2 regions of the Phytobacter sp. V69 genome follow, and region 2 is predicted to be linked to the other one. Evidence: predicted binding sites of a transcription regulator. Region 2 holds the regulator's gene; the other holds the start of a gene.
The links. Region 2 encodes Fur, which represses iron uptake genes when iron is present. Its sites were predicted from a motif close to ATAATAATGAGAACNACTATCAA; they were not measured.

Region 1 (7,780 bases), on a different contig from region 2:
GCGCCGGTTTCCCTTTCACCTGCGCCACTACCGGGCCGGGCGGCAACGACCGATATCCTGCGCCTGAAAATGTCTCTGGACAGTGCCGCATTCCGCCGCCTGACCCAGGCGGCGAGCCTGTGCCAGTCAGCCGATCTGGCGTTAGCGCTGGTGGCGTTGTGGTTAGGCCGACTCTGTGGGCGGCCCGACTATGCTGCCGGATTTATTTTTATGCGCCGCATGGGCTCGGCGGCGCTGACCGCGACCGGGCCAGTGCTCAATGTGCTGCCGCTGGGCGTGCACATTGACGAGACGCAAACCCTGGCGGAACTGGCTACTGCGCTTGCCGGGCAACTGAAAAAGATGCGCCGCCATCAGCGCTACGATGCCGAGCAAATCCTGCGTGACGCCGGACGCGCAGCCGGAGATGAGCCGCTCTTTGGCCCGGTCTTTAACGTCAAAATGTTCGATTACTTGCTTGATGTTGACGGGATTGCCGGGCAAACTCACACCCTGGCGACGGGACCGGTCAACGATCTGGAGATCGCGCTCTTCCCGGATGAAGAGGGCGGTCTGACGCTGGAAGTGCTGGCTAACCGCAGCCGCTACGATGAAAGCGTGCTCAATAACCATATCGCACGTTTGCACAGCCTGCTGAGCCAGTTTGCCGCGGATCCGACGCTGCGCTGCGGTGAGGCACAGCTGATCACCACCGATGAGTGGCAGAGAATCGAAAAAATAAACGATACCGGCATGATGTTGCCGTCCGCAACGCTGAGCCAACTGGTGGCAGAGCAGGCGGCGCGTACGCCGGACGCCCCTGCGCTGGCCGATGCGCACTGGCAGTTTAGCTACCGTGAAATGCGTGAGCAGGTGGTGGCGCTGGCGCAGCTTCTGCGTGAACGTGGTGTGAAGCCTGGTGACAGCGTTGCCGTTGCGCTACCGCGCTCCGTGTTCCTGGCGCTGGCGCTGCATGCCATTGTCGAAGCCGGTGCTGCCTGGCTGCCGCTCGATACCGGGTATCCGGATGAGCGGCTGCACATGATGCTGGAAGATGCTCAGCCGCGGCTGCTGATCACCTCTGATGACCAGCTTGCGCGTTTTAGCGAACTGCCTGGTCTGACTCACCTTTGCTATACCGCACCGCTGGCGGTGACCGGCGGTGAGCCCCTGGTGCTGTCCCGCCCGGAACACACTGCCTACATCATCTTTACTTCGGGATCTACCGGGCGGCCAAAAGGAGTGATGGTTGGGCAGACCGCGATCGTGAACCGCCTGCTGTGGATGCAAAATCAGTATCCGTTGAACGCGCAGGACGTGGTGGCACAAAAAACGCCGTGCAGTTTTGATGTCTCGGTGTGGGAGTTCTGGTGGCCGTTTATCGCCGGGGCAAAACTGATGATGGCGGAGCCGGATGCACACCGCGACCCGCAGGCGTTACAGCGCTTTTTCGCCCACTTTGGCGTGACCACCACGCACTTTGTCCCGTCCATGCTGGCGGCGTTTGTCACCTCACTCACGCCACAGACTGCGCAGGAAAGCTGCCGCACGTTAAACAAGGTGTTTTGTAGCGGAGAAGCGCTTCCGGCAGCCCTGTGCCGCGAGTGGGAACAACTGACCGGCGCACCTTTGCATAACCTTTACGGGCCTACCGAGGCCGCCGTCGACGTGAGCTGGTATCCGGCCTTTGGCGATGAGCTGGCGGCGGTGAAGGACAACAGCGTGCCGATTGGCTATCCGGTCTGGAATACCGGGCTGCGCATTCTGGACAGCATGATGCAGCCGGTACCGCCAGGTGTTGCAGGGGATCTGTATCTGACCGGCATTCAACTGGCGCAAGGGTATCTGGGACGACCGGATCTTACCGCCAGCCGCTTTATCGCCGACCCGTTTGCCCCCGGCGAGCGAATGTATCGCACCGGCGATGTGGCGCAGTGGCTGGATAACGGCGCGGTGGAATATTTGGGTCGCAGCGACGATCAGCTCAAGATTCGCGGCCAACGTATTGAGCTGGGCGAAATAGACAAAGCGCTGCAGACGCTGGTGGATGTCGCGCAGGGCGTTGCGCATGCCTGTGTGCTCAATCAGGCGGCGGCAGGTAATGGCGATGCGCGCCAACTGGTGGGTTATGTGGTGTCAGAGAGCGGCCTGCCGCTGGATCTCAGCGCGTTACGCGAGCAACTCAGCGCGCAGCTATCGCCGCACATGGTGCCGGTGGTGCTGTTGCAATTGAGCGAGCTTCCGCTTAGCGCCAACGGCAAGCTCGACAGAAAAGCGTTGCCGCTGCCTGAACCCGCGCGTGAGCAGGTCGGTCGGCCGCCGCATCCGGGAGTGGAAACGCAGGTCGCGCAGGCCTTTTCCGTGCTGCTCGGTTGCGAAGTTCAACACGCGCAGGCCGATTTCTTTGCTCTTGGCGGTCACTCTTTGCTGGCAATGCGCCTGGCTGCACAGCTGAGTGAGGCGTTTGCACGCCCGGTAACGCCGGGGCAGATTATGGTGGCCTCCACGGTTGAGAAACTGGCGGCCTTGCTGACGCAGACGCAGGCTAATAGCCAGCTCGGGCTGGAAACCCTGCTGCCACTGCGTGACGGCGACGGTCCCGTGCTGTTCTGTTTCCATCCGGCTTCCGGTTTTGCCTGGCAGTTCAGCGTGCTGGCGCGCTATCTCTCGCCGCGCTGGGGGATTATGGGCATTCAGTCACCGCGTCCACAGGGGCCGATGCAGCAGGCCGCCACGCTGGATGAGGTGTGCGAACACCATCTTGCGACTCTGCTGGCGCAGCAACCGCACGGGCCTTATCACCTGTTCGGCTACTCGCTGGGTGGAACGCTGGCGCAGGGGATTGCTGCCCGGCTGAGCGCGCGCGGGGAAACGGTGGCCTTCTTAGGGCTGCTGGATACCTGGCCGCCGGAGACGCAGAACTGGGCGGAGAAAGAGGCCAACGGGCTGGACCCGGAAGTGTTGGCGGAAATCGAGCGCGAGCGTCAGGCCTTCCTGGCAGCGCAAAAAGGGCAGACATCGACAGCGCTGTTTGCCGCCATTGAAGGCAACTATGGCGATGCGGTGCGCCTGCTGACCACGGCCCATAGCGCGAAGTTTGACGGTAAAGCGACGCTGTTTGTCGCCGAACGCACGCTGACGCCGGGGATGGATCCGCAAGAAGCCTGGGCACCGTGGGTGAATGAGCTGGAGGTTTATCGCCAGGATTGCGCCCACGTGGATATCATTTCACCGCAGGCGTTTGAAGCGATTGGCCCGGTATTGCGCGAGCTGTTGGGGTAGTTTCAGAGGGAATGTCCCCGGTGGCGCTCGCGCTTACCGGGGCTACAAGCTTATCCGCATCCGGGACATTCTCCGGTGGCGCTGACGCTTGCCGGGGCTACAAGCTTATTCGCATCCGGGACTGCATCAGACCGTCCGGCGTCCCAGCGGCACCACCAGCGGCGTGCCGGCGATGGGGTCTTCAATAATCATACAGCGCAAACCGTATACTGCTTCGATAAGCTCGGCGGTCACAATCTCTTTCGGTGCGCCTTGCGCCACAATCTTGCCGTCTCGCAGGGCAATCAAATGGGTGGCATAGCGACAGGCCTGATTCAAATCATGCAGCACCGCCGCCAGCGTATACCCCTGCTCGCGGTTTAACTCGCTCAGCAACTCCAGCAGGTCAATCTGGTAGCTGATATCGAGCCAGGTGGTCGGCTCATCAAGCAGCATGATCGAGGTTTCCTGTGCCAGCACCATCGCTATCCACGCCCGCTGACGCTGCCCGCCTGACAGTGTATCCACACTCTGCAATGCCAGCGTATCTACCCCAGTAGCACGCATCGCGCGGGTGACCGCCTGCTCATCTTCCTGACGCCAACGGGTAAACAGCGGCTGGTGCGGATAACGCCCACGGGCGACCAGCTCCTGAACGGTGATATCGCCCGGAGTGGTGGCGTTTTGAGCCAGCAGACCGACGCGACGCGCCACCTCTTTGCTGGCGAAACGCTGGATCTGCTCGCCGTCCAGATACACGTGACCTTTCTCTGGCGTCATCAGTCGGCTCAGGGTACGCAGCAGCGTCGATTTCCCGCAGCCGTTTGGCCCAATGATCGCCGTGAAGTGGCCATCGGGGATCGCGACGCTCAGGTCTTTGGCGACCACTTTTTTACCGTAGCCCAGGGTTAGTTGTTCGCCTCGCAAACGGGCCTGAGTATCGATCATTTTTTGCGGGACTCCTGAATTAACAAGGCGATAAGGTAGATACCGCCGATGCTGACGGTGACAACACCCACCGGCAACTGATAAGGGATAAACAGCCGCTGGGCGCAGATGTCCGCCGCCAGCAGAAGCAGGGCGCCACAAAGCGCCGATTGTGTCAGGCCCCAGCGTGCGGTGGCGCTAACGCGCCGGGCAATATGTGGCGCAACAAGTGCGATAAACGAGATAGGCCCGGCAAGCGCGGTGGCGCAGGCGGTCAGCACCACGGCGACCAGCATCAGCAGCAGGCGTGAACGTTCGACGCTCACCCCAAGAGCACAGGCGCTGTCATCGCCCATCTCCAGCAATTTCATGCGCCGGGAGAGCAGCGTCGCGCCGATAAACATCAGCAGAATAAACGGCGCGGACGGGAAGGTTTTCGCCCAGGTCAGGCCGTTGAGCGACCCCGCATTCCACAGCCCGGCGGTGAGCGATGTTTCCAGCGAGGCCTGTAAAATCAGCCAGGTATTGAAAGCCATCAGCATCGCCCGCACGCCAATGCCGACGATAATCAGGCGGAAGGTCTCAATGCCGTTGCGCCATGCCAGCGCCCAGACGATGAACGAGGTCAAAATCCCGCCAGCCATCGCGGCCAGCGCAATGGGCGTCAGATGCTGACCAAAGAGCACCATCGCCACCAGCACGCCGCTCCATGCCCCCGTGTTAAAGCCCATTACATCCGGGCTGCCCAACGGGTTTCGCATCAGCGACTGGAAGATAGCCCCGCTGACGCCCAGCGCGGCACCAATCAACAGCGCCATCAGCACGCGGGGCAGTCGCCACTCGGTGACGACGAGCTGCATGGCGCGCGGTGCATTTCCCGTGAGCGCATTAATGACCTGACTGCTATCGAGCATAACCGCACCGCTGCGCAGACCCCAAAGCGCAAAGGCCAGGCTGGCGAGCAGCATCAGCAGGCAGCTGATTATCAGACGACGGGACGGGGCGATCACAGGCCACCTCCACGCACGCGGCGAACCAGGATAATCAGGACTGGCGCGCCAATAAAGGCGCTGACAACCGAGACGCGCAGTTCGCCCGGCACCAGCAGGCGGCCAATGATATCGGCAAACAGAAGTAGGGCAGGGGTGGCGATAAGGGTGACCGGCAGCGACCAGCGGTGATCGGCCCCCACCAGCCAGCGCGAAAGGTGCGGCATCATCAGCCCGATAAAGGCGATGGGGCCGACGACTGCCGTTGCGCTACCGCAAAGGACGGTGATGGCCAACAGACCTAAAAGCTGGGTGCGTGCCACTTTGCTGCCGAGCGCGGTGGCGGTATCGCTGCCCAGATTGAGGCTGTTCAGCGCCCGGCTGGACATCAGCGCTACGCTTGCGGCCAGCAGCACCGGTAGCAGGACAATTTTCAGCGTTTGCAGGGTTCGGATATCCAGCGACCCGGCCTGCCAGAAGCGCAGCTGATCGTAGACATCAGCATTGAGCAGCGATATGCCGCTGGAAAGCCCTTCGAGCACGGCGGCCAGCGCCACGCCCGCCAGCGTCAGGCGCACCGGGCTAAGCTGTCCGCCGCCCTGGCTGCCGGTAAAGGCCACAATCAGCGAGGCAGCCAGCGCGCCGCAAAAGGCCAGCGACAGCTGTTCGATGGGGGAGGCGGCGCCAAAAAGGGCAGCCCCGAGGACGATCGCAAAGCTGGCCCCGGCATTCACGCCCAGCAGGCCCGGGTCGGCCAGCGGGTTGCGGGTGAGGGTTTGCATCAGCGCGCCTGCGAGACCCAGTGCGCCGCCTGCGAGTAATCCGGCCAGCGTGCGTGGCAAGCGTGCGTCGCGAATAATGGTGCAGTCTGCGCTCTGGCAGGTGCCGGTCAGCGCATCAACGATCACGCTGGCGGGCATCGCTTTTGCACCGATCAGCATACTGAGCGCCATTGCCACAATAAGCAGTATCAATAGCCCGAGGAGCGTGAAAACACGCCTCGAGGAACGAGGAAACGACATAAACATTCCTGACTTGATAATGATAGTAATTATCGTTATCGATCTTGTTTGATTATGTTACCATGCAAGCCCTGGAATGGATAAAAAAAGATTGCCTTAAGGCGTTGTAATGAACCAACAATCCCGGCTGCTGAATGTAAGCCTTTTGAAAACGCATCCGGCCTTTCGCGCCGTGTTTTTTGCCCGTTTTATCTCCATTTTATCGCTGGGTTTGCTGGGCGTGGCCGTGCCGGTACAGATTCAGGCGATGACCGGTTCAAGCTGGCAGGTGGGGCTCTCCGTGACCCTGACTGGTAGCGCGATGTTTGTGGGTCTGATGACCGGCGGCGTGCTGGCCGACCGTTACGAACGCAAAAAATTGATTCTGCTGGCGCGTGGGACCTGTGGTATTGGCTTTATTGGCCTGTGGCTTAACGCGCTGCTGCCGGAGCCGTCCCTGCTGGCGATTTATTTACTCGGTTTATGGGATGGCTTCTTCGCGTCATTAGGTGTGACTGCGCTGCTGGCGGCAACTCCGGCGCTGGTCGGGCGTGAAAATTTAATGCAGGCCGGGGCGATCACCATGCTGACGGTGCGCCTGGGCTCGGTGATTTCCCCGATGTGCGGTGGCCTGCTGCTGGCGACTGGCGGCGTGGCCTGGAACTACGGGCTGGCGGCGGCAGGAACCTTTATCACCCTGCTACCGTTACTCAGTTTGCCTGTATTGCCGCCGCCACCACAGCCGCGTGAACATCCGCTGTCTTCGCTGGTGACGGGGATTCGCTTTTTGTTCAACAGCCCGCTGATTGGCGGTATTGCTCTGCTGGGGGGCTTGTTGACCATGGCTAGCGCCGTGCGTGTGCTTTACCCCGCACTGGCCGTTGAGTGGCATATTTCGGCGGCGCAAATTGGCGTGCTGTATGCGGCCATCCCCCTTGGTGCGGCAACAGGGGCATTAACCAGCGGGCGGCTGGCGCAGCATCCGCGTCCAGGTCTGTTGATGTTGTGCAGCAGCGTGGGGGCGTTTGTCGCTATTGGTTTATTTAGCCTGATGCCGTACTGGGTGTTGGGCGCAGCGTTTCTGGCCGTGTTTGGCTGGCTGAGCGCGATCAGCTCACTGCTGCAATACACACTGATTCAAACGCAAACGCCGGAGGCGATGCTGGGGCGTATCAACGGCCTGTGGACGGCACAAAACGTCACGGGCGATGCGATTGGCGCGGCGTTACTGGGTGGGCTTGGGGTCATTATGACGCCCGCCGCCTCGGCGAGCAGTAGCGGCTTTGTACTGGCGATTGTCGGCGTGATGCTGGTGCTGACGTTGAGCGAGCTGCGCAGATTCCGTCAGACGCCGGTGGTTGCCCCGGATGGCGGCGCAAGCGCCTGATCCGGGCTACGCAACGGTAGGTCGGGTAAGCGAAGCGCCACCCGACAGGTTTTTCCCGGATGGCGGCGCAAGCGCCTGATCCGGGCTACGCACGGTAGGTCGGGTAAGCGAAGCGCCACCCGACAGGTTTTTCCCGGATGGCGGCGCAAGTGTTTTATCCCGGCTACGCGACGCGCCAGCCGGGAAAGCGTTTTAGCCAAATAGCGCGGTCAGTCGTTCTAATACTCGCGTTGCGC
Region 2 (7,780 bases):
CGGTATTTCCGTGTTTATTGCAGCGACCATGCAGTGGATTGCCGGTTTCGGCTTCAGTGCGGGTCTGGTGGATATGGTGCTTTCGTCTCGTAACCCGCTGGCGGTTCACTGGTACATGCTGATTCTGCAAGGTCTGGTGTTCTTCGTTATCTACTACGTGGTGTTCCGTTTCACTATCCAGAAATTCAACCTGCTGACCCCGGGCCGTGAACTGGCGGTGGCCGGTGACGAAGCTGATGGTCAGGATGTGAATGTCAGCACGGCTTCTGAGCAGGATGTGAGTGGTCTGGCACGTCAGTACATCGCCGCAATCGGGGGGGCCACTAACCTGACCGGTATCGATGCCTGTATCACCCGTCTGCGTCTGAGCGTTAAAGACTCTTCACTGGTCAACGAAGCACAGGCCAAACGTCTTGGTGCGAGCGGCGTTATTCGTCTGAATAAAACCAGCGTGCAGATTATCGTGGGCTTCGTGGCTGAGAAAATCGCGAATGCGATGAAAACGGCGGGCGATGTTCCGGCAGGCGCGGCAGCTCCGGCTCCGGCAGCAGCCAGTGCGGCTAAACCGCAGGCGGTGCCGAATGCCAGCGCGTCTATCATTGCTGAACTGGTTTCCCCGGTGACCGGGCAGGTGGTTTCTCTGGATGAAGTGCCGGATGAAGCCTTTGCCAGCAAAGCCGTTGGTGATGGCGTAGCGGTAAAACCGACTGAGAAAACGGTCGTTGCACCGGCTGCGGGCACTATCGTTAAGATCTTCAACACCAACCACGCGTTTTGCCTTGAAACTGAAAAAGGTGCGGAAATCGTTGTCCATATGGGTATTGACACCGTTGCGCTGGGCGGTCAGGGCTTCACACGTCTGGTCGAAGAAGGGGCTACCGTTGTTGCAGGGCAGCCAGTACTGGAAATGGATCTGGAATACCTGAACACCGCGGCGCGTTCGATGATTAGCCCGGTGGTGTGCAGCAACATCGACGATTTCTCCGGTCTGGTTATCAAGGCGCAAGGTTCTGTTGTGGCAGGGCAAACACCGCTGTACGACATCAAAGGCTAATGCCGTAATCTGAACCAAAAATAGCGATAAGCGGCTGAGGATCCTCCTCTGCCGCTTTTTTTGCAACGATCGACCCCATTCTTTCTCTCCGGCACCTATTTTCCGTAACTAAGGGTTGTCTCTGAGGGCCGCTTATAAGATCATGTGCCGTTATATGTTGTTTACGCCTTGAGGAATCTACGATGAGTGAGGCTGAAGCCCGCCCGACTAACTTTATTCGTCAGATCATTGATGAAGATCTGGCTACTGGAAAGCACTCCACTATTTGCACCCGTTTTCCGCCTGAGCCGAATGGCTATCTGCATATCGGTCATGCGAAATCCATCTGCCTGAACTTTGGTATCGCGCAAGATTATCAAGGGCAATGCAACCTGCGTTTTGATGACACTAACCCGGTAAAAGAAGATATCGAGTATGTTGATTCCATCAAAAACGACGTGCAGTGGTTAGGTTTCCACTGGTCAGGCGATGTTCGCTACTCCTCTGATTATTTCGACCAACTGCATAACTATGCCGTTGAGTTAATCAGCAAAGGCCTGGCCTATGTTGACGAACTGTCTGCAGACGAAATCCGCGAATATCGCGGTTCACTGACCGCACCGGGTAAAAACAGCCCGTATCGCGATCGTACGGTCGAAGAGAACCTCGCGCTGTTTGAAAAAATGCGTGCCGGTGGTTTTGAAGAAGGTAAAGCCTGCCTGCGTGCAAAAATCGATATGGCCTCGCCGTTTATCGTTTTGCGCGACCCGGTGCTGTACCGCATTAAATTTGCCGATCACCACCAGACCGGCAGCAAGTGGTGCATCTACCCGATGTACGACTTCACCCACTGTATCAGCGATGCGCTGGAAGGCATTACGCATTCCCTGTGTACGTTGGAATTCCAGGACAACCGTCGTCTGTACGACTGGGTGCTGGACAACATCACCATTCCGGTTCACCCGCGTCAGTACGAGTTCTCCCGTCTGAACCTGGAATACACCGTCATGTCCAAGCGTAAGCTGAACCTGCTGGTGACCGACAAGCATGTTGAAGGCTGGGATGACCCGCGTATGCCGACTATCTCGGGTCTGCGTCGTCGTGGCTACACCTCCGCCTCCATCCGTGAGTTCTGTAAGCGTATCGGTATCACCAAGCAGGACAACACCATTGAGATGGCTTCACTGGAATCTTGCATCCGTGAAGATCTGAATGAAAACGCACCGCGCGCCATGGCGGTTATCGATCCGGTTAAACTGGTTATCGAAAACTATCCGCAGGGCGCAAGCGAAGTGGTTTCGATGCTTAACCATCCGAACAAACCGGAAATGGGCAGCCGTGATGTGCCGTTTAGCGGTGAAATCTGGATCGATCGCGCAGACTTCCGTGAAGAAGCCAACAAACAGTACAAGCGTCTGGTGCTGGGCAAAGAAGTTCGCTTGCGTAACGCGTACGTGATCAAAGCGGAACGCGTCGAGAAAGACGCGGAAGGCAACATCACCACCATCTTCTGCAGTTACGATGCCGACACCCTGAGCAAAGATCCTGCCGATGGCCGCAAAGTGAAAGGCGTTATTCACTGGGTGAGCGCTGCCCACGCGCTGCCGGTGGAAATTCGTCTGTACGACCGTCTGTTCAGCGTGCCAAACCCGGGCGCAGCAGAAGACTTCCTGACCGTGATGAACCCGGAATCTCTGGTCATCAAACAGGGTTACGCTGAGCCGTCACTGCAGGCTGCCGCAACGGGCACAGCTTACCAGTTTGAGCGTGAAGGCTACTTCTGCCTTGATAGCCGTTATGCAACGGCTGACAAACTGGTGTTCAACCGCACCGTGGGTCTTCGCGATACCTGGGCAAAAATCGGCGAGTAATCGCATCTTGCCTGAACGCTAAAAAACGCTGCCTTGTGCAGCGTTTTTTTATTTCTCAATTAAAAATAAGATCCTGCCATCTTTCTTTTTTCTAAACTATTGTTTTAATTTTATCCAATCATCTTTTCATTTATTTATTGATAATTCGAGTTAAATTAGCCTGTAAGCCTTGCTGTGTAAGCACTCAGCTGATAATCCGCAAATCTGTGTTGTCCGTCATAATCCCTGTATTCCGTTCCCATTAAGACTTGATAATTCGCGTCGCGAAAAATATGCTTACAAGCGATAGGAATAGAAACATTTTCTATAACTATCAGTAATATTTAATTTTTTTATTTTATTGCTGTTTGCATTTGCACAGCACTTTTATGTTTTTGTCAAAGAGGAACACTCATGAACGCGTTTAACGCTCAACGTAAGGCGTTAGCGTTGGCTATTGCCTGCGCCACCGCATTATCAGGTTTAACTTTCGCCCCTTCCGTCAGTGCCGCTGGCTTTGTGGATGACTCCACGCTCACCGGTGGGATTTACTACTGGCAGCGCCAGCGTGATCGCAAAGATGTCACCGACGGCGATAAATACAAAACCAACCTCGCGCACTCCACCTGGAATACCAATCTTGATTTCCAGTCTGGCTATGCTGCCGATATGTTCGGTATTGATATCGCGGCTTTCGCGGCGATTGAAATGGCTGAATCCTCAGGAAGTGCGCACCCGAATGAAATCGCGTTCTCCAATAGCCACAAAGTGTATGACGAAGACTGGGCCGGCGATCGCAGCGGGGCAAGCCTTTATAAGGCAGCGGCGAAGTTCAAATATGGCCCGGTGTGGGCGAGGGCAGGGTATATTCAGCCCAGCGGGCAAACCCTGCTGGCATCAAACTGGAGCTTTATGCCTGGCACCTATCAGGGGGCTGAGGCTGGGGCGAAACTGGATTATGACGACTCTGGCGTGCTGAGTTTCTCGTATATGTGGGCCAATGAATATAAAGCGCCGTGGTATAACGAAACGGATCACTTCTACCAAAATGATCGCGTAAGCAAAATCAATTACGTCCATTCTCTAGGCGCGTCTTACGACTTTAAAAACGATCTGCTCCTCGAGGCCGCGTTTGGTCAGGCGCAGGGCTATGTTGATCAATATTTTGCCAAAGCCAGCTACAAATTTGAGGTCGCGGGGAATCCCCTTTCCACCAGTTATCAGTTCTACGGCTCGCGCGATAAGGCCGATAACAACACCATCAATGATATCTACGACGGTACCGCGTGGCTGCAGGCGCTCACTTTTGGTTATACGGTTGGTCCGGTGGATTTGCGTCTTGAGGGAACCTGGGTTAAAGCCGATGGCCGCCAGGGCTATTTCAATTCACGTATGACGCCCCTCTACGGATCTTCCAATGGTCGCCTGGATATCTGGTGGGATAACCGTTCTGACTTCAACGCCCATAACGAAAAGTCGGTCTTTGTTGGTGCAATGTATGACCTGAAAGACTGGAATCTGCCGGGCTGGGCGGTAGGTGCATCGTATGTCTATGGCTGGGATGCGAAACCGTCCAATGTTTCTTCCGGAGACAAATACTACGATGCGGGGAATTCCATCAAAGAGTCGGCTTACAGCCTCGACCTGCTGTACACCGTGCAGGAAGGGATGGCAAAAGGCACCCTGTTTAAACTGCACTTTACCCAGTACGACAACCACTCCGATATCCCGAGCTGGGGCGGCGGGTATAACAACATCTTCCAGGACGAACGCGACGTGAAATTTATCGTCATTGCGCCGTTGAATATCTTCTGATGCGAGGGAATGCCATGACGATGAAACCAATACTGCTTGTTCTGATGACGCTGGGACTGGCTGCCTGCGTACAACAGCCACAGGCGCCAAAGGAAGATGCCCGCTTAAAAGAGGCTTACAGCGCCTGTATCAATACGGCTGAGGGCTCGCCGGAGAAAACGGCGGCCTGCAGAAGCGTGCTGGATGTACTGCGTAAAGAGAAAGCACACCAGCAATTCGCGGAACAAGAGAGTGTGCGCACGCTGGATTATCAGCAGTGTCTTGAAGCAACGCATACCGGTAACGGCCAGGCGGTAAAAGCGCGTTGTGATCAGATCTGGCAGGAGATTCGCCAGCATAACGCGCTGAATTAACCGTGTGAGATAGCCCGCTTCGGCGGGCTTTTTTGTCTTTGCGATACGCAGAAATAAAAAAGCCAACCCGGAGGTTGGCTTTAGAGAGAAGCGAGGATTATTTATCCGTCGCTTCGTGCGCGTTATCGTCTGTACGGCAGTCACCCTCGGCACAGTGGCCATAGAGGTAGAGGCTGTGGTTAGTCAGACGAATACCGTGTCTGGATGCAATCTCACGCTGACGCGCTTCGATAGAGTCATCACTGAACTCGATCACTTTGCCGCAATCCAGGCAAATTAAGTGGTCGTGGTGATGTTGCTGCGTCAGCTCAAAGACGGATTTACCGCCTTCGAAATTATGGCGGGTCACGATCCCGGCATCATCGAACTGGTTGAGTACACGGTACACAGTCGCCAGCCCAATCTCTTCGCCCATGTCGATCAAGCGCTTATATAAATCTTCCGCACTGACATGGTGGTTCTCCGGCTCCTGAAGCACTTCCAGGATTTTTAACCGAGGAAGCGTGACTTTCAGGCCGGCCTTCTTTAATGCGGTATTGTTGTCAGTCATGCGGAATCTGTCCTGTTGCTAAACGATTCACTTCCCGTCGGGAAGCTACAAGGAATGCACCTGGGATAATGCGTCTCATTATAGAACTGCCATGCCTGAATGAAAACTGCAAGTCCTCAAGTAAAGTAAGCTTTTAAAACGTGGCAGCGCCAACAAAGTCCTTTTGCGTTACCCGTTTTAACCAGGGGCCATTGTACAGCGCTGGAGAAAAAAGTTAAAAAATTGTAGCAATTATTTCCATCGCTTTTATCTATTAATCAGGCGCAACCAGCAGGTTGCGCCAAACAACATCAGGCATTGATGATCTCTTGCAGGTGCAGCTCTTCAGAAATCTGTTTCACCCACTTGTCGACGCGACCAGCGGTCAGTTCCGGCTGACGGTCTTCGTCAATGGCCAGACCAACGAAGTGATCGTCATCTGCCAGGCCTTTGGACGCTTCGAAATGGTAACCTTCGGTCGGCCAGTGGCCTACGATGGTTGCGCCGCGCGGTTCAATGATGTCGCGGATAGTACCCAGCGCATCACAGAAGTACTCAGCATAGTCTTCCTGGTCGCCACAGCCAAACAGAGCAACCAGTTTGCCGTTAAAATCGATATCTTCCAGCGTCGGGAAAAAGTCATCCCAGTCACACTGTGCTTCACCATAATACCAGGTCGGAATGCCAAGCAGCAGGATGTCGTAACCTTCTAAATCCTCTTTGCTGCTTTTAGCAATGTCATGCACATCGGCAACTTCTTTACCAAGTTGAGCCTGGATCATCTTTGCGATGTTTTCGGTATTACCAGTATCGCTGCCGAAAAAAATGCCTGTGATTGCCATGAGTAAAATAACCTCTTGAAACTTAATGATATGGTGGTGGCGATTGGCCCACGGATAAGGGCAATCATAGCAGATCAGAGAAGCACGCGGAAACTGCAATCACGCAAGACTGCACTCTGTGCAACATGAAAGTGTATTTTTGCGATGAATTAGAGGATTTCCTGGTTGTTCAGCGCGTTAAGCTGAGCCAGTAACATCTCTTCAATCAATTCACTCCGGCTCATTTCGCGCGCGTCCGCCAGCGCGTTTAACGCGTCGACAGCCTCTGCGTTGAGTTTTAATTCGACGCGCTTAAGCCCACGAACTTTATCGCGTTTAAGCTGATTGCGCTTATTCACGCGCAATTGCTCGTCGCGAGAGAGCGGATTGGTTTTAGGACGTCCCGGGCGACGTTCATTCGCGAACAGATCTAGTGTCGTGCGGTCCGTTTGTTCTTTAGCCATGATTTAAGAATACTACGGGAAGTACAAGCAATCGGGTCATAGCCCGGGCTGATTAGCGCGCCATCATACATCAGCGATGCGGACACGCCAACGACCGGGCGCTTTCCGGCAACCGGTCGCCGGGTTTTTAATCAGTTTGTCTTTTCAGCGAGATAACGACGGATGGCGCGCAGAACCGCTTCCGGTTTTTCTGCATGCACCCAGTGCCCGGCTCCGGCTATCACATGCGCACGTGCCTGCGGGAATTGTTGCAGCAGTTCGCCACGATACTGTTCGGTGACATACGGCGAGTTACCGCCGGGGATAAAGAGCGCTGGATGGTTCCAGGCCGGTACCGTTTCCCAGCCCACGATATGGGGATATTGATCCCATAGTGCTGGCACATTGAAGCGCCACTCGCCGTCGACAAACGACTTGAGCAGGAACTGAATTACCCCTTCTTCATCTATATATTCGCGCATGACGACTGCCGCCTGCTGGCGTGTGGTGGCATTAGCCTCGGTTGCAGCGTTGATAGCGGCAAAAATTTCATCGTGGCGACGCACGTTATAGCTAACCGGGGCGATGTCGATAGCGACAAGCTTATCGATGCGTTCCGGTGCCAGTGCGGTAAATGCCATAACGGCTTTCCCGCCCATGGAGTGGCCGACAAAGGTCGCACGTTCAATGCCGTGGGCGTCAAGGGTATCGAGCAAATCCTGCGCCATCGCCGGGTAATTCATCTCGGGTGAACGCGCGGAAAGGCCGTGGTTTCGCATATCAACCTGAATAATGTCATGGTCATTAACAAGGTCGCGGGCGAGTACACCAAGGTTGTCCAGGCTACCAAATAAACCGTGAACCAGCACGATGGGAGAATTGTTGTGCGATTGTTGTGCAGATTGCGCTCGGGTATTCAATTTCATGGCAAAGTTC

Region 1: fepD (Fe(3+)-siderophore ABC transporter permease) is a predicted target of Fur. The motif match lies at 6,192-6,214, and genes of this name have one in related genera.

What each region holds. Positions count from the first base shown of each region.
Region 1 covers NZ_CBFFRL010000070.1:7,353-15,132, forward strand. Annotated here, with positions in the region: gene entF (enterobactin non-ribosomal peptide synthetase EntF) at 1-3,261, shown strand, start outside; gene fepC (iron-enterobactin ABC transporter ATP-binding protein) at 3,388-4,188, opposite strand; gene fepG (iron-enterobactin ABC transporter permease) at 4,185-5,135, opposite strand; gene fepD (Fe(3+)-siderophore ABC transporter permease) at 5,174-6,178, opposite strand; gene entS (enterobactin transporter EntS) at 6,288-7,544, shown strand; gene fepB (Fe2+-enterobactin ABC transporter substrate-binding protein) at 7,737-7,780, opposite strand, start outside.
Region 2 covers NZ_CBFFRL010000032.1:21,161-28,940, forward strand. Annotated here, with positions in the region: gene nagE (N-acetylglucosamine-specific PTS transporter subunit IIBC) at 1-1,054, shown strand, start outside; gene glnS (glutamine--tRNA ligase) at 1,237-2,904, shown strand; gene chiP (chitoporin ChiP) at 3,298-4,698, shown strand; gene chiQ (ChiQ/YbfN family lipoprotein) at 4,719-5,051, shown strand; gene fur (ferric iron uptake transcriptional regulator) at 5,149-5,601, opposite strand; gene fldA (flavodoxin FldA) at 5,892-6,422, opposite strand; gene ybfE (LexA regulated protein) at 6,572-6,865, opposite strand; gene ybfF (esterase) at 6,997-7,770, opposite strand.